3 regions of the Brucella sp. LJL56 genome follow, and region 3 is predicted to be linked to each of the others. Evidence: predicted binding sites of a transcription regulator. Region 3 holds the regulator's gene; each other region holds the start of a gene.

Region 1 (7,422 bases), on a different contig from region 3:
GCCTGTTGGCAATGGTTATGAATTCGAGCGGCAAACCTTCTGCGACCAGCCGGTCAGGATGGTGCTCCTTGACCAGCGCGCGATAGCGCTTGCGGGCCATCTCGAAGGAAACGCCGCGCTCCAGCCCCAAAATGGCATAAGGATCATCAGCACCACGCTGGACGTGCCGGATCGCGATCCGGTCGAAAGCAACCTCGTCATAGCCGAAAATATCGGCTACGCCTGCAAGAAAGGCCATTTCCTTTTCGTGCACATAGCCATCGGCAGTGGCGATATGAAAAAGGCCGTCGAGAATGTCTTCCAGCAGATGACAATTGCTCTGTCCTTCGCTGCACAATCCGGCGAGCTGGCGAGCGTAGGATTCATAGCCTGCAACATCCTGCCTGGCGAGGTCGTAAAGCCGCGCGACATGTGCGGTTTCTTCCTTCGGTACGGCGAAAATATCCTGAAAAGCGCGGATTTCATCCTGGGTGACAACCCCGTCGGCCTTGGCCATTTTGGCCGAAAGCGCGATCATCGCGATAGAGAAGGCCACCTGACGGCGTGTATCGGCATCACCTTCGAAAACGGTGCGCACGGCTTCGATAACGCCAGAAATGGCATTCGACGCCACGGATGTGACAAACTCACCAATGCGAACCCAAATCGACATGGGACTTTTCTATAGAATTCCGAATGAACTGAAAACCGCCCACACAGGCGAAAGTCGAAAAAACAAACATTTAGAAAGAATGGGAAGGCATTGGCTTACAATATTGCGGAGTTCTCCAGTCGCAAACCTATTGCTGTGGTTCGCGTTCATCGAAGGAGCGCTGTGCAGCCGTGACTGCCGCTTCTCCTGCCGCCTGCGCCTGCTGATCTGTTTGCCCTACGGATTTTGCCGCAGCGACGGCATTTGCGCGTGCGCGTTCAATGGCTGCCGCTTTCTCTTCCGGGCTTACGACGCCGGAACTATCACGGAGCGATTTGACCAGATCGGGACCTTTTTCGGTGTTTCCACTTTCTGCCGGTTTGGCAGGTTGTGATATAGCAGCAGCGCCCTGCTCGCCGCCATTGGTTGTGGCAGCGCTCTCGTCATCTCCCTTGCCGCAAGCGGCAAGTGCAACAAGAACAATGGCAGATATGAAGAACAGGAAGTTACGGTTCATGACAAAAGCCATAACCGAACCCAGCCTGTGTTGAAACACGGAAAACGCAGAATGCCCGTCTTTTCCCATCGTGGTTGCTTTGGCGTTCATCTCAAAACCCATTGGCACGAATGGCGACCCGGAGACCGGATCGCCATCCAAATGCAGACGCATCATGCGTCACGACTTCGCACCATTAGTTGGCAGGTGCCGTCCCTGTACCCGGCGTCGATGGTGCCGGAGTGGCTGGGGCTGGCGTCGTCGTCGTGTCATTGTTCGAAGGCGCTGCCGGCGCGGATGGTGCCGGTGCGTTGCTCGTGTCGTCCTTCTTGTCGTTGCATGCTGCAAGGCCGAGAAGTGATACGGCGGCGACAGAAGCAATCAGAAACTTCTTCACGTTGGCTCTCCTTCCTAGATTAGGCTCGTTGGCCTAGTTTCAGGCATCAAATGGCAATATTGCCAAACGCCTCTCTCTGTTTCTCCGTGCCTGACCGGTTTGTCCGGTCAATCACCTTTTACGGTCGTTCATCGACACAGAAATCCCGTCGACTCGGACCGTCACATAAAAAAACGGCAACAGCGCGAAAAAGTTCTCTCAAATAGTCTTACCGAGCGTAATAAAGCGACAGTATTACAGGCGTATAGCCACCAGCGCAGGGTTTAAAAACCCGCAATCAACTCGTCACGCCCCTGTCATTGGACGATGTTTAACTTTGCAAAACCGAAGTCTGGATTCGTGCTTTAGGGGGAATTTGATGACAGACAGCCCAGCCGGCGACACAATTCTCAAACGCGCCGTGACCCAAAACAGCGCCCTTTCGCGCGCAGGCTTTTCCGAAAGGCTGTTTGCCTGGCTGTTCAAAGGGCTGGTCTATCCGCAGATATGGGAAGACCCCGAGGTCGATATGGCAGCTCTGGCTATTGAGCCTGGCCACCGCATCGTCACCATCGCTTCCGGCGGATGCAATGCCATGTCCTACCTGACCGCCGATCCGGCGCGTGTGGAGGCAGTCGATCTCAATCAGGCCCATGTCGCATTCAACCGGCTGAAACTTGCCGCGGTCAAAAATCTGCCTGACTACGATGCATTCTATCGCTTCTATGGAAAGGCCGACGACAAGACCAATCTTGCCGCCTACAAGCGCTTCATTCGGCCACATCTGGACGGCGAAAGCCGCGCCTATTGGGAAAAGCGCAAGTGGAATGGCCGCCAGCGTATTTCCATTTTCTGGCGCGACCTCTATCGCCATGGCTTGCTCGGCGTCTTCATCGGCATGGGTCATCGCGTGGCGCGGCTCTACGGGATCGACCCGCGCGATATATTGAAGGCACGGACGATGGAAGAACAGCGCAGCTTCTTCGACACGGCGCTCGCACCGCTCTTCGAAAAACGCATGGTGCGCTGGGCCACGGCCCGCAAATCATCCCTTTTCGGGCTGGGCATACCGCCACAGCAATATGATGCCCTTGCTACTGCCGGAAACGGCGATATGGCGCTTGTCCTGCGCAGCCGTCTTGAGAAGCTGGCCTGCGGCTTCCCCCTTACCGACAATTACTTTGCCTGGCAGGCATTCGGGCGCGGCTATAGCGGCAATGAGGAGACCGGGCCTCTTCCGCCCTATCTGTCGCGCACCAATTTCGAAGCGGTACGTGCACGCGCCGATCGCATGACCGTACAGAATGCGAGCTACACCGACTTTCTCGCGGCCAAACCTGTCGCTTCTGTTGATCGCTACATTCTGCTGGATGCGCAGGACTGGATGAATGACGAACAGCTCAATGCTCTCTGGAGTGAAATTACCCGTACTGCAGCAGCGAATGCCCGTGTCATTTTCCGTACTGCAGCGGAACCGAGCCTGCTTCCGGGACGGGTGGCACCACAAATTCTGGATCGCTGGGAATATCAGGCGGACATATCCCGCGCCCTGCATGACCGCGACCGCTCCTCGATCTACGGTGGGTTTCATCTTTATACGCTGAAGGATGCCTGACATGTTGCGCAGCCCATGGAGCGTTCAGGGTGTCGACCATGCCAATCTCATGGATCGCGTCTATCGCCGTCAGCGGCACTTCTATGATGCGACCCGCAAATATTATCTTCTGGGTCGCGACCCCATGATCGCAGGACTGTCCATACCCAGGGAGGGCACAGTTCTGGAGATCGGCTGCGGCACCGGTCGCAATCTGGTGAAAGCTGCGGAAAATTATCCGGATGCGAAACTCTTCGGCATCGATATTTCAGCAGAAATGCTGGATACGGCACGCCGGGCGGCAGAGCGCACAGGCATTGAAGATCGCGTCCGGCTTGATCGCGCAGATGCAGCCCAGTTCGACCCTGATCGACTGTTCGGACAAACCGGCTTCGACCGGATTTTCATTTCCTATGCCGTGTCGATGATCCCGCAATGGCAGTCGGTCATTCGTGAAAGCATCCGGCACCTTAATGCAGATGGGGAATTGCATATCGTCGATTTTGGAAATCAGGCTCGCCTGCCGCGCTGGTTCGGAAACGCCCTCTTCAAGTGGCTTGAATGGTTCCATGTCACGCCGCGTTGCGACTTGTTCACGGTTTGCGAACAGCTCGCACAGGAACACAGTGCTGTTGTTGAAAAGCGTATTCTTTATCGTGGTTTTGCCTGGATAGCGGTCATTCGTTCGACAACGTTGCCCGCTCCCAAAGATTAGCACCAAACTTGCCCGCCAGACTGGTGACGTCCGGCTCCGGATCGCGTAACCGTTAGAGGACTGATTCGCGACACGGAACCCCTATATGAACCGTCTGGCCAGCTACAGCATTCTCGCCCTCGGCGCTTTATTTCTCTCCGCCTGCACGACGGTGGATTACGACTTTTCCGACGTAAAGAAATCAGGCAGTTCGGTAGCCCGGATCGCACCGCCGTCCGGCCCTGTGAAAGCACCGCGTTTCGGTGATCGAGACCCGCATGACTGGACTGGCAAAACGCCATGGCACTATCCGATCCACGGCACAGACGTCTCCAAATATCAGACCAACATTGACTGGAGCGCCGTGCGCGCCAGCGGCATTTCGTTCGCCTTCATCAAGGCGACGGAGGGCGGCGACCGCGTCGATGACCGTTTCAAGGAACACTGGAACGGCGCCCATCAGGCAGGCATCGCGCGGAGCGCCTATCATTTCTATTATTTCTGCCGTCCGGCTATCGAACAGGCACGCTGGTATATCCGGAACGTACCGCGTGATCCGAGCGCGCTTCCGCCCGTTCTCGATATGGAATGGAACCCGCAGTCGCCGACATGCAAGCTGCGCCCCAATGCTGCCGTTGTGCGCAAGGAAATGCGCATCTTCCTGCAGGCGCTGGAAAAGCATTACGGCAAGCGTCCGATTGTTTACACGACGGTCGATTTCTTCGATGACAACGACTTGCGGCAGATGGCAGACTATCCGTTCTGGCTGCGCTCCGTTGCCGGTCATCCGGACGAGAAGTACGGCCCGCATCCGTGGACGTTCTGGCAATATACCGGCACCGGCTCCATTCCCGGCATTAAGGGCGACGCCGATATCAATGTCTTCGCAGGCGATGCCAACGCATGGAAAAAGTGGCTGGAAAGCAACAAGGTCCGCTAACACGGCGCAGTTTGGCAGTTCACACCAAGTTTTGCTTCATTTCCGGGGCTTGTTGGGGCAATAGCTAAAACAATCCCCGAAAGGGAGCCTTTTGCTCCCAATCTATTAGTGTGAGTTACCAATGAAGTTTTTTGCTTCAGTTATCGCAGCCGCCTTGCTTGCATCGACAACCATGTCGGGTGCACAGGCCGCCGCGTCTCCGGCGCCTGCTGCGACGCCAACTGAAAACACTGTCAATCTTCCCAAGCCGGAATGCGAGATCGATTACGGCCAGTGGATGGACAATCTGACCAAGGAAGCTCGTGACGCCGGTGTCGGCGAAAAGGGCATCGCCGAATTGCACAAGGCCATGCTTGAGCAAAAGGTGCTTGATCGCGACCGCAAGCAGACTGTTTTCAACCTGACTTTCACCGAATTTTCCAAGCGCCTCATCTCGGAAGCGCGCCTGAAAAAAGGCCGTGAAAATCTGGTCAAATATGCCGACGTCTTCAAGAAGGTTGAAGATACCTATGGCGTTCCGGGGCCAGTCCTTGCCGCTTTTTGGGGGCTTGAAACCGACTATGGTGCCATTCAGGGCGATTTCGACACGCTGAATGCGCTCGTTACCCTCTCCTACGACTGCCGCCGTCCAGACCTGTTCCGCCCGCAGTTGATTGCCCTTCTCAAGCTTTTCGATCAGGGCGTCGTCGATGCGGCAACCACCGGCGCATGGGCTGGCGAGATCGGCATGATGCAGCTTCTGCCGAAGGATTATCTTGAACGTGGCGTCGATGGCGACGGCGACGGCAAGGTCGATCTGAAGAACAGCGTTCCCGATGCCATGATGACTGCCGGTCGCATGATTTCGGAACTCGGCTGGAAGCGTGGCCAGCCTTGGCTTGAAGAGGTGCGTCTCACCAAGGATCTGCCTTGGGAAGAAGCAATCCGCACCAACCGCAAGCCGCATTCATGGTGGGCTGAGCAGGGTGTGATGGGCCTCAACGGTCCACTCGGCGCGGATGATGGCGATGCGTCACTTCTGCTGCCACTTGGCCGCAAGGGACCGGCTTTCCTGTCTTATCCCAACTTCGACGTATTCGTGGAATGGAACAAGTCCATAGTCTACGCCACAACCGCCGCTTATTTCGCGACCCGCCTCGCTGGTGCGCCAGCCTTCGATCCGGGCAACCCGGTTCCGGGCCTGACGCAGGAGCAGCTTAAGGAACTTCAGACCAAGCTTCAGGCCCGCGGTTACGACATGGGCGAAAAGATCGACGGTGTGTTCGGTCTCCTGACCCGCGATGCCGTGCGCGCTGAACAGATGCGCCTTGGAATGCCTGCCGATTCCTGGCCGACCCAGGAGCTTCTCGACAAGCTCTAAGCAAATCATAAGGCGCGGGATCATCCCCGCGCCTTTTCCTATTCTGCTCTCACCACGAATGCCCGTTTCATGCTCACTACCCTGCTCGTCGTCCTTCCCGTTTTCGCGCTGATTTTCTCCGGCTGGGGCGCCTTCAAGCTGAAAATACTCGGGCCTCATGCGATAGCGGAGCTGAACCGTTTCGTCGTCTATCTGGCATTGCCTGCACTGCTCTTCGACATCATGGCCAATACCCATGGCAGCGAGCTCTGGCAGCCGGGCTTCATCGCAGTATTTCTGCTTTCAAGCACAATTGCGTTCGCCTTGCCCTTTCTGGTGCGGCTGCGCGGAAAACTGCCTCTGGCGGATACCGCGCTTGACGGGCTGAACGCCGCCTATCCGAATACCGGCTATATGGGCATTCCGCTTTCGATGATCGCCTTCGGGTCAGGCGTTTTGGCAGCGACCACCATTTCGATCATCATCACCGTCTGCGTCACTTTTGCTTTTGCTATCGTGCTGATCGAAATCGGCCTGCAGACAGAGAAGAAGCCGCTTCAGCTCATCTGGAAGGTTATGCGGTCCCTGATCCGCAATCCGCTGCTTGTCGCTCCGGCGCTTGGCGCTATGGTGTCCTTTCTGGGGCTCGCCATCCCGGCCCCGGCGGAAACCTTCCTGAAGATGCTCGGCGGCGCCGCATCCCCTTGCGCGCTGGTGGCGCTTGGCCTGTTCCTCGCCCAGCCGCGCAAGATCGAACGCGAAAGCGTCAATGCCATTGCTTTTCTTGTTTCAGTCAAGCTCATCGTCCAGCCTCTCGCAACCTGGCTGCTGGCGGTCTATGTATTTGGACTGCCTCCCCTGCTCGCGCAAAGCGCTGCCCTTCTTGCAGCACTTCCAACCGGCACAGGTCCCTTCATGCTGGCCGAGCATTATCGTCGCGAGGCAGCGATAACCTCCAACGTCATCCTCTACTCGACAGTGATATCTATCCTCACCTTGTCGGCATTTTTGGCACTAATTCGCTGAAAATCACAAAAAACATGTCAAAAAGCATGTGGCAACTGCGGCGAAAACAGTACCAAACGTGGCAGTTCGGTGTCTTTTTCATGAAATGTGAACAAATTTTTCTAGTCAAATATTTCAATAGTTTAGGTGGTAAACGATAGGTTTATTTCTCCATCACGGCAGATTGCAGTACGAAATCTTCTTTTGTTCGAGACGTTTTGCGCTTAGATTCCAGCTTCCTACCAGCGCGTGTCCGGTCAGCCGGGCGCATATGAAGGAGACAGACCAATGGGACTTACGCGATCTTTGAATGTCCTCATGATCTGTGCGGCATTTGCATTTGTTGC
Region 2 (7,422 bases), on a different contig from region 3:
GGCGGTGACGCGCCTTGATGAAATCATCGAGCTTTCCGACGCATTGATGGTTGCGCGTGGCGATCTCGGTGTTGAAGTGCCACTTGAAAGCGTTCCGGGTATCCAGAAGCAGATTACCCGCAAGGCGCGCCGTGCCGGCAAGCCGGTCGTTGTCGCGACGCAGATGTTGGAATCGATGATTACGGCTCCGGTCCCGACCCGCGCTGAAGTGTCCGACGTTGCAACCGCAGTGTTCGAAGGTGCCGACGCGATCATGCTTTCCGCGGAATCGGCTTCGGGCCAATATCCGGTCGAAGCTGTCGCCACCATGAACCGCATCGCCGAGCAGGTGGAAAAGGAACCGACCTATTCGACCATCATCGATGCACAGCGTGCTGCGCCAGAACCAACGGGTGCCGACGCGATTTCACTTGCTGCACGCCAGATCGCAGAAACGCTGAAGCTTTCGGCTATCGTTACCTATACCGCTTCCGGCACGACCGGCCTGCGTGCCGCCCGCGAGCGTCCGCGCACACCGATCATTGCCCTGTCGCCGGTCGTTGACACCGCGCGCAAGCTGTCGCTCGTCTGGGGCCTGCATTGCGTGGTCACTGCCGATGCGCATGATCTTGAAGACATGGTCAACCATGCCTGTGAAATCGTCTTCCACGAGGAGTTCGGCAAGGCTGGTGATCGCGTCATCATTACCGCCGGTGTTCCATTCGGAACGCCCGGTGCGACCAACATGCTGCGCATCGCCTATATCGGTCCCGATGGAAAATCAGGCATCTAGACCGGCATATTCCGGCCTTGACGGCCTGCAAATGGCGTTGTTTGCGCTTCCGGTTCTCATGTACCCAAATGTACATTGCGCTCCGGTTCTCAAACTTCACCATTTTCGACTCATCACAGCCGGAATCTCATCCAGTCGCGGCGCACGGCATCTAAAGAAACGCACTCCTTCGGAGTGCGTTTTGTTTTGGTCTGGATAAATTTTGAGAATGTTTCGCGGACAGGTGCGAAGCAGCCCTAAGTCCGTGTATCTGTCAATTCGTCGGCAAGATCGTTGAAGTTCTTTTGTGCGTCGCGCATCATCGGATAGACGAGAAGCGCCTGCTCATAGGCTTTCAGCGCCTGTTCCTTGAGGCCACGCAGGCGCAAGATGGCTGCCATGCCTGTCAGGGCGCCATAATGGCGCGGCTCCAGCTCCAGCGTCCGATTGATGTCGTACATCGCGTGGGCATAGTCTTTTTGCAGGAAATACACCGTAGCGCGGCGGTTCCAGGCTTCCGCATATTCCGGGTCGAGTGCGATCGCCTCGTTCAGGAAGTCGATAGCCGAAGGATAGCGGCGCTCGAGCATCGCAGCATTGGCCCATTGCATCAGGAGATCGACTGTTGCGCTGCCTGACTGCGACCACAGCGTATTGATCTGTGAAGCGATACGCCGTGCCTTGGCCTCATCCGTTGTGCGACGAAGATCGGCAAAGAGCTTGTCGAGGCGCTCTTCTGGCGTCTGTGCTGCGGCTGATGCGGGCTTTTCGGGGGCGGGGTTCTGTTCGCTGTCGGGGCCGGTCTGAACGGGCGTCAGAGGTGCGATAAGCGGTACTTTGCCGGGCGCCACTTCGGCATAAGCCGATAGCATCGTCGTGCCAAGCGACGCGAGCGCAGAAAAAGAAATCAGACATGCAAAAACGTTCCGCATGCGCATAGATTTTACCATGCGCAGCGAAACGTCAAATGCAAAATCAGAAATAAGATTAGCCCTGACGAGCCTTGTAGCGCGGGGCAGTCTTGTTGATGATGTAAACGCGGCCCTTGCGGCGGACCAACTGGCAGTCGCGATGACGGGCCTTAAGCGCTTTAAGCGAGTTCTTGATCTTCATGTCAATCACCGGTCTTGTTGGCCCGTTGACGTGCAGATGCCGCGGGGCTTCATAAAAACAGGCGCCCAAGGCGCCAATTGGTTACAGGCACTGTTAGATGCCCGAAGGGTTGGCCGAAATACACAAGGTTTCAGGCAAATGTCAACTCCTGAGCCGCAGATTCAGGGCGCTGGAGCTGAAATTCTTGGCGAGTAGCAAAAGATTCATTGGGAATCGACGGGATTCCCGATGAACATTATTTCCCGCTGGCGTGGATGCGCGTCACATGACCCATCTTGCGGCCCGGACGCGCTTCCTTTTTACCGTAAAGATGCAGCACCGCGTCCTTTTCGGAGAGAATCGCCGGTACTGTGTCGACATCGTCGCCGATCAGGTTTTCCATCACGCAATCCGAATGTCGGTCGGTGTTACCCAAAGGTAATCCGGCGACGGCGCGGATGTGTTGCTCGAACTGCGAAATGGCGCAGGCCGCTTCCGTCCAGTGGCCCGAATTATGGACACGCGGGGCAAATTCGTTTGCCAGCAGCGTGCCGTCCTTCAGGACGAAGAATTCAAGTCCGAGTACGCCGACATAATCAAGCGCGTTCAGAAGCTTCGTAGCGGCCTTGCGGGCTTCTTCCGCCGTGCTATCGGAAATGGCAGCCGGTACTGTTGAGGTCGCCAGGATGCCGTCCTTGTGCACGTTTTCAGCAATATCGAAAATGGCGACATTGCCAGTACGGTCGCGCGCTGCGATTACCGAGACTTCGCACTCGAAATCGATGAAACCTTCGAGGATTGCCGGGGCACGATTAATGGCGAGAATTGCCTTGTGGGCTTCTGCCTCGTCGAGCGATGTCAGGCGGACCTGTCCTTTGCCGTCATAACCAAGACGCCGCGTCTTGAGAATACCGCGCTCGCCAAGTGCGGCCAGAGCCGCGATCAGGGTTTCTTCGTCGTCCACAAGGCGCCAGGGTGCCGTCGCGATGTCGCTGGAGTTGAGAAACTGCTTTTCCGTAAAGCGATCCTGCGAGACTTCGAGCGCTGCCGGGGGAGGAAAGACCAGAGCGGTTTCGGCCAGCTTGTCGGCGGCGCTGACCGGCACGTTCTCGAATTCGTAGGTGATGACGTCGGAGGCTGCTGCAAGTTCTGCGAGCGCTTTTGGATCGTCATAGGCAGCGACGATCTGGCGATTGGCGACCTGTGCTGCCGGGCAATCGGCCTGCGGCTCCAGGATCACGGTTTCAAAGCCGAGACGCGCTGCGGCCATGGCAAGCATTCTGCCAAGCTGTCCGCCGCCGATAATGCCGATGGTTGCACCGGGCTTCAGTACAGAATTTTTCATATCAGGCCTCATTCGAAGGGCGCTCGGCCACGCTTTCCGTTTGCGCCTTGCGCCACTCGTCGAGGCGGGCGGCCAGCGCTTCGTCATAAAGCGCCAGAACGGCTGCGGCCAGGAGGGCTGCATTGACCGCCCCAGCGCGGCCGATGGCCAGCGTGCCGACAGGAATGCCGGCTGGCATTTGCACGATGGAGAGGAGTGAATCCTGGCCTGAAAGCGCCTTGGATTGGACCGGAACGCCGAAAACAGGCAGCGGGGTCATGGCAGCGGCCATGCCCGGCAGGTGAGCTGCGCCGCCAGCGCCCGCGATGACGACCTTGAACCCTTCCGCCTTGGCGCCCTTGGCAAAGGCAACGAGCCGATCAGGCGTGCGATGCGCGGAAACGATCCGGGCATCGAAGGAAATGCCGAGTGCTTCCAGTGTGTCTGCTGCATGGCGCATGGTTTCCCAGTCAGACTGGCTTCCCATGATGATGGCGACATCGGCAGTAACGCTCATTGATCTTCCTGCTCCGCTTCTTTCATATGCATTTAGCGTGATGTTAAAATGATAAAGCCGGGCGAACCCCGGCTCTGTCATGGATTATTCTGGACATTCAGGCGATGATGTCGGGGATTACCTGATCTTCCATCTCCTGCAGCTTGTCCTTGATTGCGAGTTTTTTCTTCTTCATGCGCTGGACGCGCAATTGGTCGCAGCCAACAGCTATCATGGCGTTGATGGCAGCATCGAAGTCCGCGTGTTCCTGTTTCAGTCGTGCGACGGCCAATCTGATTTCGGCCTGTTCCTGATCGGACATGCGGTGCCCCGTTCTGTTGAATAATTTTACGGGCCGCGCCAAACCATAAAAAGGTGCGGCGTCAGCCCGTTTCTGGCGAAGCCCTTATCACATTTTTCGCGTCAGGAAAATGCTACCATGACAAAATCGACTTTGCATCAAACTCGTGCCAAACTGTCATGGTTCTGTCATGGATAGCGGCTGTCGAAGGCGACAACAATCCGTATCCTTGGCAGCCGGGACTGCGTGTTTGGCCCGGAATACAGGAGGTGTGCCGGGCGTTCATGCAGGTTGAATGGCGGGATAGCGGAAAAACGGGCAAACGAGGTCCGCGCTGTTCCGTAAATCAGGGAAATCAACCAAAGGAGATCTGATGATGGCTATCGAGTCCCATCTTGCCACGCTCGAAAAGAAGCACGGCGCTCTGGAGCAGGAAATTTCCGAAGCTATAGCGTCACCGGCAATGGACGACCTGCACGTTGCATCTCTCAAGCGCAAGAAGCTTATGCTTAAGGACCAGATCGAAAAACTGAGATCCCAGGTAACACGTCACTGACAGGGAAGCCGCGCTTAGAGCGCCTGCGTCCTTATGGATGCACAAAGGATGCTCTAACCTCTTGAGTCTACGCATCGCGCTTTCCGAAAGTCGATTCCGATTTTCGGGCCGATGCTGTAGGTCGCGGTTCGATAAGGTGTATCAAGCCAAAGACATCGGCTGTTGAAAGGTTCTCGCGAGCCTGAATTGCCATGTCGTGGTTATGACGCCGGATTGCCGTGTTGGCGGCTGCGCCACAGCCGCCGAACATATTGATTCAACTATTTAATTAGCTTTATTTATCGGCGTCATTTTCAACGCTCGTCATCCTTCCGTCTCAGCTCTCGGATCGAGGTTCAGCGCTTCCGGTGTTGCACCACGTTCCGAAGGCATGCTCTTGAACTGGTCCTTCTCTTCCTTCGGAACGGAAGCACGCTTGCGGGAACGGAACAATGCGTAGCCGGTGATGGAAATATGGGCGAGCATGGTGATGGCGAAGAGCCCGGATGGCCAGAAAATATCCATAGCCACCGCCGCCAGCAATGGTCCGAGCATCGTGCCGAAGCCATAAAGCAACAGAAGCCCGCTCGATACTTTCACAAAGCTTTCGGACGTCGCATGATCGTTCGCGTGAGCGACTGCAACGGGATAAAGCGCATAGGCAAGCGCGCCATAACAGCCGGTCATCGTGATGATGACTGGGCCGCTGGAAGGGGCGACCAGAAAGGCGATAAGGCCGACCAGTGCCGCCAGCGCCGCAACGCTTGCCAGTACGAAACGCCGATCGACCAGATCGGATATGCGTCCGATCGGAATCTGCATCAAGGCGCCTGCTGCGATAGTGACACTGACCATCAATGCGATTTCGGTGGTCGATATGCCGGATTTCGCGCCGAAGACGGCTCCGAGCGTACCCCAGGCTCCGTTGGCGATGCCGATCAGAATACAACCCACAAAAGCCGCGGGTGAGTTATTATAGAGCGCCTTGAGATCGAGTTGCACTTCCGTCAGTGGCTTGGGGCTGACAGCCGTAGAGATTGCAGTCGGAATGAGAGCCAGACAGAAGAAGATGCCGCTGATCATGAACAGATGATCGGAGTGCACGTCTCCCGCTGCAACCAGCATCTGGCCGGACATGGTCGCCCCATAATTGACCATCATATACATGCCGAAAATCTTGCCGCGCGATTCATTGGTTGCACGCTCATTCAGCCAGCTTTCGATAACCATGAAAGCGCCCGCCATGGAAAAACCGGTGAAGGCGCGCAGGATCACCCAGATCGTCGCATCCACGAAGATGCCGGAAAGCAGGGCGATGATTGCCGCCGATGCGGCAAAGCAGCCGAACGCCCTCACGTGGCCGACGCGACGCACAAGGCGCGGCGCAAACAGACAGCCCGCGACGAAGCCGCCTGCCCATGTCGTGCCGAGCATGCCGAGCGATGCGACCGAAAAGCCTTCCGCGCCGCCGCGCAATGGCAACAGAAGGCCATGAAGGCCCGAAGCGATGAGGAGAAAGGCTGTGCCGCAGAGAAGGGCCAGAACCTGAATGTAAATGCGCAAAATTCTATTCCCGAAATCTGAAACTGGACCGTCAGTACGCAGGCTTATGAGTGGTTGGTGCGATCAATGCCTATTGTTCCCAAACGTTTCGTCCGCAATTGGTTCCAGTTCTTTCGCACTGGTATCCATCTTCGTGGGCGACCCGATCCCTATCGAAACAATGCTTCCGCCGCAGCGCGACTGTCGCCCTTTTTGAGGCGCTCGGTTTTTAGCCGCTCTATCTCGGATTGCAGAAAGGCAATGCGCTGGTCGATCTCGGTGACCGAAAGCAGCGACAGTTCTTCTTCGCTTAGTACCACGCTGTTGCGCGGCTTCACTACATCCTCATCAAAACCGCTCATAGCCGTCCTCCGTGGTCAATGATGGCTCAGAAAAGATTTAACACCTTGAATCTTCGCATATATATTTGGGAAAATCGATGACGATTTCCCTAACGTGACGTCTTGCATCCGTCTTGAGGCATTTCTGCGACGACGCGTAGGGCAAGAAATCTGAATGGAGTTTGAAGATGATGGCCGACTTGCCTTCCCAGATGACCGCTATTGAAATCTCCGAGCCGGGTGGAGCCCATATGCTTCGCCCCGTTCAGCGATCGGTGCCGGACCCGAAGGAAGGTGAAATTCTGGTGCGGGTACGCGCCGCCGGGGTTAACCGACCGGACGTCCTGCAGCGACAGGGGCAATATGCGCCACCACTCGGCGCGTCGGATATTCCAGGGCTGGAAATTGCCGGTGATATTGTTGCGGTCGGCAGCGGCGTCAATCGGTTCAAGACCGGGGATCAGGTTGTGGCACTGCTGGCTGGCGGCGGCTATGCCGAATATGCGGTCGTGCATGAAACCAATGCGCTGCCGTTGCCTTCCGGCTATGGCTATATCGAAGCAGCAGCGATCCCGGAAACTTTTTTCACTGTCTGGCATAATGTGTTCGAACGCGGTGGGCTGAAGAAGGGCGAGACTTTTCTGGTTCACGGTGGATCGTCCGGTATAGGCACGACGGCTATCCAGCTTGCAAAAGCTTTTGGCGCGACCGTCATTGCAACTGCGGGTTCAAAAGAGAAATGCGAAGCCTGCGTGAAACTCGGGGCTGATCGCGCGATCAATTATCGGGAAGAAGATTTTGTCGAGGTCGTAAAGGATATGACCAAGGGCAAAGGCGTCAATGTGATTCTCGATATGGTTGGTGGTGATTATGTCGACCGCAATTATAAAGCTGCGGCCGAGGATGGTCGCATCGTGCAGATCGCTTTTCTCAACGGTGCGAAAGCCACGGCCAATTTCGCACTCTTGATGACCAAGCGTCTGACCCATACCGGTTCCACGCTGCGACCGCGCCCGGTTGACTTCAAGGCTGGCATCGCA
Region 3 (7,422 bases):
TTCGCTCCTACGATGAGGAATTGAAGTTTCTCACCCATAAGATCGCCGAAATGGGCGGACATGCGGAACGTATGGTCGAGCAGTCGGTCGCCGCTATCGTCAATGCGGACAATGCGCTTGCACAACGCGTTATCTCCGACGATCTCATCCTCGATGCCAGTGAGCGCGAGATTGACGATAAGGCCGTGATGATCATTGCCAAGCGTCAGCCCATGGCTGTGGACCTGCGTGAAATCATCGGCTCGATCCGCATCTCCGCCGATCTGGAGCGCGTCGGCGATCTGGGCAAGAACATTGCCAAGCGCGTGGCTGCCGTTTCTGAATCACGCCAGCCGGTAAAGCTTTATCGCGGTCTTGAAACCCTGGCCGAACTGGCGCTGACCCAGCTCAAGGATGTGCTCGACGCCTATGCGTCGCGCTCGGTGCAGCAGATCAATGTCGTTCGCGATCGCGATGACGAGATTGACGCCATGTACACGTCACTGTTCCGCGAACTGCTTACCTACATGATGGAGGATCCGCGCAATATTTCCGCCTGCACGCATCTTCTGTTCTGCGCGAAGAATATCGAGCGCATCGGCGATCACGCGACCAACATCGCGGAGACCGTCTATTACATCGTGACCGGCCTGCAAATGCCGGCCGAACGACCCAAGGAAGACCTGAGCCACGGCATAGTCGTGGATGAGGCGCGTAAACCCTGAACCACAGCCGGCCGAACTTCGGTCCGGCGTTTGAGAATGAGTGAATAGCGCGGCGGCACGCGGTCGATTGGGGGATTGTATCCACCGCCCGCCGAATTTGGATAGGGAAATACTGGATGTCACAGGCACCCAAAATCGCTGTGGTAGAAGACGAAGAGGCGCTGAGCGTTCTGCTTCGCTACAATCTCGAGGCAGAGGGCTACCAGGTCGATACGATGCTGCGCGGCGACGAGGCCGAAATCGCCTTGCGCGAGAACGTGCCGGATCTGCTCATTCTGGACTGGATGCTGCCGGGCGTATCGGGCATCGAGCTTTGCCGCCGCCTGCGTCAATGGCCCGAAACGGAGCGTCTGCCGATCATCATGCTGACGGCGCGCGGCGAGGAAAGCGAACGTGTTCGCGGCTTGAGTGTCGGCGCGGACGATTATGTCGTGAAGCCATTTTCGACGCCGGAACTTCTGGCGCGCGTCAAGGCGATGCTGCGCCGGTCCAATCCAAGCATTCTTTCTCACGTGCTGAAAGTGGGCGATCTTGTTCTCGATCGCCAGCAGCATCGTGTCTATCGCAAGGAAAAGGAAGTTCGCCTTGGGCCGACGGAATTCCGCCTGCTCGAATATTTCATGATGTCGCCTGGTCGTGTTTTCTCGCGAAGCCAGCTTCTCGATGGGGTCTGGGGACCGGATATCTATGTGGACGATCGCACTGTGGACGTTCATGTCGGACGGTTGCGCAAGGCAATCAATGTCGGTCGCGCACTTGATCTGATCCGCACGGTCCGCGGCGCCGGTTATTCTTTCGGCTGATCGACTCTGTCATCCACAGTTTCAGGAATTGAACTTATCCGGTCCGTCACGGCTCTCGTGGTGGACCGTTTTTGCTTGCGGCGAAGCGTTGTGAAGCGCAGATCGGGCTCGTCCGATTCGCATTGGGACGGTCGAAACAGGCGTTGAAAGCCCGATCTCACGCGATGTTACACATCTGTTTCCAAAGTTGACATGGAGCAACGGAACCTCTCTGTGAACAGAAATTCCGTAGATCATTTGAAACACCACGAATGTGCTTGCAAAAACTGCGCAAGCAAAAGCGAATTAAGGCAGCGATATGGCGTGTATTGCGAGACTTTGAATCTCATTAAATCAATATCTTATCTGAATTGATAGGTCATGTTAAGGAATTGTTAATATATTTAAAGGGCTTGTGAGCATATTCGCATTCTCGATTCGGAATTGTTTTAGGGCTTTTTAGCCGCCTTCAGCATTGTTGGGATTTGACCCTTCGCCTTTTTTTGGCCTAAAAATTCCAAAACCTTGAATTCGATTGAGCGACAGTAGGGCGTGTGATTTTGATCTTCGTCCTCTTTGACTTGCACCGCAGTCGAACGTTCGAGCGCATCGTTCCAGATGTGTTTGCCTGAACGGATGACTGGATCAGTTAAGGGTCCTAATATGAGACTGAGCCATTGACGCGCGCCGCGAAGTGGAAATTGCCCGTTCTTATCGGGCTGGTGGTTGCGCCTTTCGTGGTGACCGGTTGCACGACGACCGGAACCTCGGGAAAAGCCAATTCGGAAAAGACGGCGGCAAGCCACGTCAAGACCGTCAATGGCGTGAAGACCTATACCTACACCGCACGGGACAAGAATTGTCTTGAGCGCGCGATGTTCTTCGAATCCAACCGTTCGAGTTCCGATGGCCTTCTGGCTGTCGGCACGGTCGTCATGAACCGCCTCGCATCGGGCCGTTATCCGGATACGATTTGTGGTGTCGTCGGTCAGAAGAACCAGTTTGCACCTGGTGTTCTTTCACGCCAAATGAATTCCAAAGCGCTACCGGACGTTCAGGCCGCCGCCGCCGCAGTCCTCAAAGGAGAACGGCATCCAAAGTTGAAGAATGCCATGTTCTTCCACACGGCTGGTCTGAAATTCCCCTATAACAACATGCACTATGTGCTCGTTGCGGGTGGCAATTCCTTCTACGAGAAGCGTAATCGCGACGGCTCGCTGCAAAGTCCGGTTCCGCAGGAACCCTACAATCTTGCTCTGGCCTATTCGCCGCAATCGCCGTCGCTTCCGCAGGATCCGTCCTATGATGTGACCCTGCCGCAGACCGGTCCGATTCCAGGTACGGAACCGACCGTTCAGGTGGCACTCGCGGAAGCTGTAAAGGCTCAAAGCGTCGAACAGAATGTCGGTGCTGGTCCGCAGGCTCGTGGCGACCGTCTGGCGCGCCATCGCGGTGTTGCTGCGCCTCAACAGGAGCAGCCGGTGCAGATGGCCTCCTACCAGTCGCAATTCGATACGACTGCTCCGCAGGCGACATCGCTCGGCTATGCCCCTGCAAGCCAGAAGCAGGTTGACGCCATCGGCGCGCTCCTTCTGTCCCAGGACCGTCCCGAAGCACCGTTATAAGAAGCGTGTTTATACTCGGATAAACTGAAGCGCCGGTCTGATTTCATTCAGATCGGCGTTTTGATTTGATGGCTGGCTGCCGTCGCTTTCCGGTGCTGGTTTCAGGGCCGGTAGATTGGACGATAGATCACCATCGGCGTGTCATAGAAATCGACCTGGTTCTGCCAGGCGCGCCGGTCGGCTCTGCGATCGAGGTCTAATCGCATGAGACAATTGGCGAAAGCGTCGGTCTTGGCCTTGAAACCATAGCTACGACAGGTCTGTTCGTCGGCGGCGCGGCGTTGTTCGGGCGTCATGGTCACGCAGCCTGCAAGTAGGCCGGTAATGCCCAGTAAGATAAGCACTTTCTTATTCATTACGAACTGCTTTCTTCTGCAACTGACCGCATGAATACTATAGCGCAATGGCAGGAAAAAAGGTGGTGAAATTATGCCGTCTGATAAACTGTCAGTGATTCCATATCCAAAGAGGTCTTCCACCCATGGCTCATGAAAAGCTGAACCCAATCATCGACCCGGTGAAACTTGAACGTCTGGCGGAAGTCGCTGTTCGCGTTGGCCTGCAATTGCGCGAGGGACAAGATCTCGTCATCACGGCACCGGTCGTCGCGCTGCCGCTGGTTCGCCTCATCGCCAAACATGCCTACAAGGCTGGCGCCGGTTTGGTAACGCCATTCTTCGCGGACGATGAAATGGCGCTCGCTCGTTACGAGAACGCACCTGACCCGAGTTTCGACCGCGCAGCAAACTGGCTTTATGAAGGAATGGCAAAGGCCTATTCGGATGGTGCCGCGCGTCTCGCCATCGCAGCCGACAATCCGATGCTTCTCTCCAGTCAGGACCCTGCAAAGGTTTCACGCGCTAACCGCGCCAATTCGAAGGCGTATCAGCCGGCACTCGAGAAGATCGCCGGTTTCGACATCAACTGGAACATCGTCTCTTATCCCAACCCGGCATGGGCGAAGCTCATGTTTCCAAACGAACCGGAGGACGTTGCGGCCCGCAAGCTGGCCGATGCAATCTTCGCAGCTTCACGTGTCGATGTCGACGATCCGGTCGGTGCCTGGGCGGCACACAATGCAACGCTTCGTACGCGCACCCGCTTCCTGAACGGCAAGACTTATAGGGCCTTGCATTTCAAAGGCCCGAACACTGACCTGACGGTCGGACTTGCTGATGGTCATGAATGGCATGGCGGTGCTTCCACCGCGAAAAATGGTATCACCTGCAATCCGAACATTCCGACGGAGGAGGTGTTCACCACGCCTCATGCACTGCGTGTCGAGGGGTATGTGACGAGTACCAAGCCTCTGTCGCATCAGGGCACCCTGATCGAGAATATTGCGGTTCGCTTTGAAGCCGGACGGATCGTCGAGGCGAAGGCCAATCGCGGTGAAGAAGTTCTCAACAAAGTGCTGGATACGGATGAAGGCGCCCGTCGTCTGGGTGAAGTGGCACTTGTGCCGCATTCCTCACCGATTTCGCAGAGCGGGCTTCTGTTCTACAACACCTTGTTCGATGAAAATGCTGCAAGCCACATTGCGCTCGGCCAGTGCTATTCCAAATGCTTTGTCGATGGCGCAAAACTCACGCCGGAACAGATCAAGGTGCAAGGTGGCAATTCAAGTCTCATCCATATCGACTGGATGATCGGCTCTGGCCAGATCGACGTCGATGGAATCAACCAGGATGGAACTCGCGAACCGGTGATGCGAAGCGGCGAATGGGCTAACTAACTATCGAGGAACAGAAAAGGCCGGGATTTGCCCGGCCTTTTCATTGCATCTGTGAGGTCAGTTCTTTTCCTGGACATGGGCTTCCAGGAACCACAATGCCTTATCGAGGCTGCGGGATGCGGCGGTAAAAATATCCGCTGTATCGTCGTCGCCTGCATCGTCCGCATCCTTGATCGATTTGCGCAAGAGATTGGCAACATCGCCATAGCGTTCGATCAGGGCAAGCAGATGGTCGTGAACGGCATAGATATCGGTCGGATATGGCTTGAGCTTACTTTCCTTGGCCACGACCTGCGTGGTGCCATAGGCCGTCCCGCCAATCTGCACGGCGCGCTCGGCAATCGTATCGACATGTTCGTCGAGATCGTCACGGAAACCGTCGAGCATTTCATGAACGGCGATGAACTGCGGCCCCTTGAGGTTCCAGTGCGCCTGCTTTGTGATGAGGGCAAGATCGATTGTCGCGGCAAGATTTTCGTTAAGCAGCGCGATCATTGTCGTCTTCGTGTTGGAAGGAAGATCGTTGCGGGTTGCATGCATCGACTTCTTGGACATTTTATCCTCATATCCTTTTGCTCGATCCGGCTTGGAACGACTGGGGGAGTATCGCTCATAGTCACGGGCAGCTATTCCAAACGCAAACGAACCCGCCAGATCCTTATGAGGTTCGATTGCCGGATGGGCCTTTGTCGCCGTCAGGACAACATAAAAACATTCCCGCACCCGATGACGAAATGCATATCGCCGGCTTTTGTTCCACGAGAACGGCTAAAAACGAACACGATCCGGCCTTTGGGCAAGACTTGGCTTGTCGCGACGCAAAATCTGATTTACCCGGTTGCACATGAAGATACTTGCGCTTGATACTGCCGCTTCGTGGTGTTCCGTTGCCGTCTACAACTTCGATGGCGATGTCGTGCTTGCCGATGTGAGCGAAAACATCGGCAAGGGGCATGCGGAATTATTGATGGGCTACGTTGAACGTGCCGTGACAGAGGCGAAACTATCGCTTCGCGATATGGATCGAGTGGCGGTCAATATCGGTCCGGGATCGTTTACCGGTGTTCGTATCGGTGTTTCGGCGGCACGTGGTTTTGCACTGGCGCTAGGTGTTCCCGCCATCGGCATTACAGCTTTCGAAGCGCTGGCGGCGGAAGCGCAGGCCCTATTGCCGGAGAAGCCAGCGCTGATCCTCCTTGATGCGCATCGAGGCGAGATTTATGCGCAAGCATTCGATGCGGAAGGTGGGCCGAACCTGAAGCCTCTGGTCCTGTCGCGGGAAGAGGCCGAGGCGCTCGCAGTGTCCCAAGCGGAGAACACGGTTCTCGCGGGTTCCGCAGCACCGGCGATCAATGAAGCCATCGGCAGTCGTTTCGCCTTAGGCCCGGTGGAATCGACGGCGAAAATCGGCATCTATGCGCGTCTGGCATGCACGCGCCAGTCGGGCGATGCACCGAAGCCGCTTTATATGCGCGGACCCGATGCGAAGCCGCAGGTCGGGTTTGCCTTGCCACGCAGGCAGGCTGGAGAATAGCCGATGATGGGCTTGCCGTTCGGTCGTTTTGGCCGCAGACAGGTTTCAGTCGAACCGCTGAGCGCACAAGACAGTCATGCGATCCAGCGCATCCACGCCGTTGCTTTCCATCATGGCTGGAGTTCCGATGATTTCAGGTCGCTGATCGCGCAGGATACGGTTTTCGGCTTCGTTGCCCGTTTGGAAGGCAAGCCGAAAGACGCCTGTGGCTTCGTGCTGGCTCGTCTGGTTGCGGGAGAAGCGGAAATACTGACGATTGCTGTCGCTCGCGATCTACAGCGTCAGGGCGTTGGGCGCGTGCTGATGGATGCTGTGCTGCGGCATCTCTATCAGGAGCGCGCCGAAACGCTTTTTCTGGAAGTGGATGAAGCGAATATTGCTGCACAGGCGCTTTATCGCCGTCTCGGCTTCCAGAAAGTTGGTGACAGACCCGCTTATTACGAAACAGCGAATGGGCGTTCGGCCGCGCTGATACTGCGTCGCGACCTGAGCCGTGCATCGGCGGGGCCGCGATGATCGGAGCAATCCGCATCTTTCTCGTTGTTGCGGCTATGGCCCTGTTGAGCTTGTCGCTCATTCCGCTCCAGTATCTATTCCTGAAACTGAAGAATGGCTGGAAGCGACGTCTACCGACTTTTTTCCATCGTACCGTTGCACGCCTGTTTGGCTTCCGCATCAAGACTATCGGCCAGATGCATGAGGGACGCCCGCTTCTGCTCGTTGCCAATCACACCTCATGGAGTGATATCATCGTTCTTTCGACGGTCGGTCAGGTATCCTTCATCGCCAAGTCGGAAGTCAGAAAGTGGCCTGTTTTCGGTATGTTCGCCGTTTTGCAACGAACCGTTTTCGTGGAACGGGAACGGCGAGGCAAGACGGCTGAACAAACATCGGAAATCGCCAAACGGCTGGCAACAGATGATGCGATGGTGCTGTTTGCAGAAGGCACAACATCGGATGGTAATCGCGTCCTGCCATTCAAGACGGCACTTTTCGGTGCCGCACACGCTGCGATCAAGGAAGCCAATGTGCCCGAAGTCGT

The links. Region 3 encodes PhoB, which activates phosphate uptake and scavenging genes when phosphate is short. Its sites were predicted from a motif close to TGTCATNNANCTGTCAT; they were not measured.
Region 1: a site for PhoB is predicted at 1,808-1,824, ahead of ACYSN1_RS17295 (BtaA family protein). Genes of this name have one in related genera too.
Region 2: a site for PhoB is predicted at 4,140-4,156, ahead of ACYSN1_RS18805 (YdcH family protein). Genes of this name have one in related genera too.

The regions. Positions count from the first base shown of each region.
Region 1 is NZ_JBTXLQ010000007.1:33,383-40,804, reverse strand. It holds gene ACYSN1_RS17310 (TerB family tellurite resistance protein) at 1-652, opposite strand, end outside; partial or broken gene ACYSN1_RS17305 (hypothetical protein) at 780-1,198, opposite strand; gene ACYSN1_RS17300 (hypothetical protein) at 1,324-1,524, opposite strand; gene ACYSN1_RS17295 (BtaA family protein) at 1,883-3,118, shown strand; gene ACYSN1_RS17290 (class I SAM-dependent methyltransferase) at 3,120-3,812, shown strand; gene ACYSN1_RS17285 (glycoside hydrolase family 25 protein) at 3,898-4,731, shown strand; gene ACYSN1_RS17280 (lytic murein transglycosylase) at 4,853-6,091, shown strand; gene ACYSN1_RS17275 (AEC family transporter) at 6,161-7,096, shown strand.
Region 2 is NZ_JBTXLQ010000008.1:101,533-108,954, reverse strand. It holds gene pyk (pyruvate kinase) at 1-772, shown strand, start outside; gene ACYSN1_RS18825 (tetratricopeptide repeat protein) at 1,009-1,701, opposite strand; gene ykgO (type B 50S ribosomal protein L36) at 1,739-1,864, opposite strand; gene ACYSN1_RS18815 (5-(carboxyamino)imidazole ribonucleotide synthase) at 2,100-3,188, opposite strand; gene purE (5-(carboxyamino)imidazole ribonucleotide mutase) at 3,190-3,684, opposite strand; gene ACYSN1_RS18805 (YdcH family protein) at 3,782-3,985, opposite strand; gene ACYSN1_RS18800 (YdcH family protein) at 4,338-4,520, shown strand; gene ACYSN1_RS18795 (MFS transporter) at 4,824-6,062, opposite strand; gene ACYSN1_RS18790 (DUF1192 family protein) at 6,212-6,403, opposite strand; gene ACYSN1_RS18785 (NAD(P)H-quinone oxidoreductase) at 6,571-7,422, shown strand, end outside.
Region 3 is NZ_JBTXLQ010000001.1:1,517,073-1,524,494, reverse strand. It holds gene phoU (phosphate signaling complex protein PhoU) at 1-704, shown strand, start outside; gene phoB (phosphate regulon transcriptional regulator PhoB) at 821-1,507, shown strand; gene ACYSN1_RS07310 (cell wall hydrolase) at 2,164-3,111, shown strand; gene ACYSN1_RS07305 (hypothetical protein) at 3,213-3,467, opposite strand; gene ACYSN1_RS07300 (aminopeptidase) at 3,593-4,846, shown strand; gene dps (DNA starvation/stationary phase protection protein Dps) at 4,904-5,401, opposite strand; gene tsaB (tRNA (adenosine(37)-N6)-threonylcarbamoyltransferase complex dimerization subunit type 1 TsaB) at 5,691-6,380, shown strand; gene rimI (ribosomal protein S18-alanine N-acetyltransferase) at 6,384-6,896, shown strand; gene olsA (lyso-ornithine lipid O-acyltransferase) at 6,893-7,422, shown strand, end outside.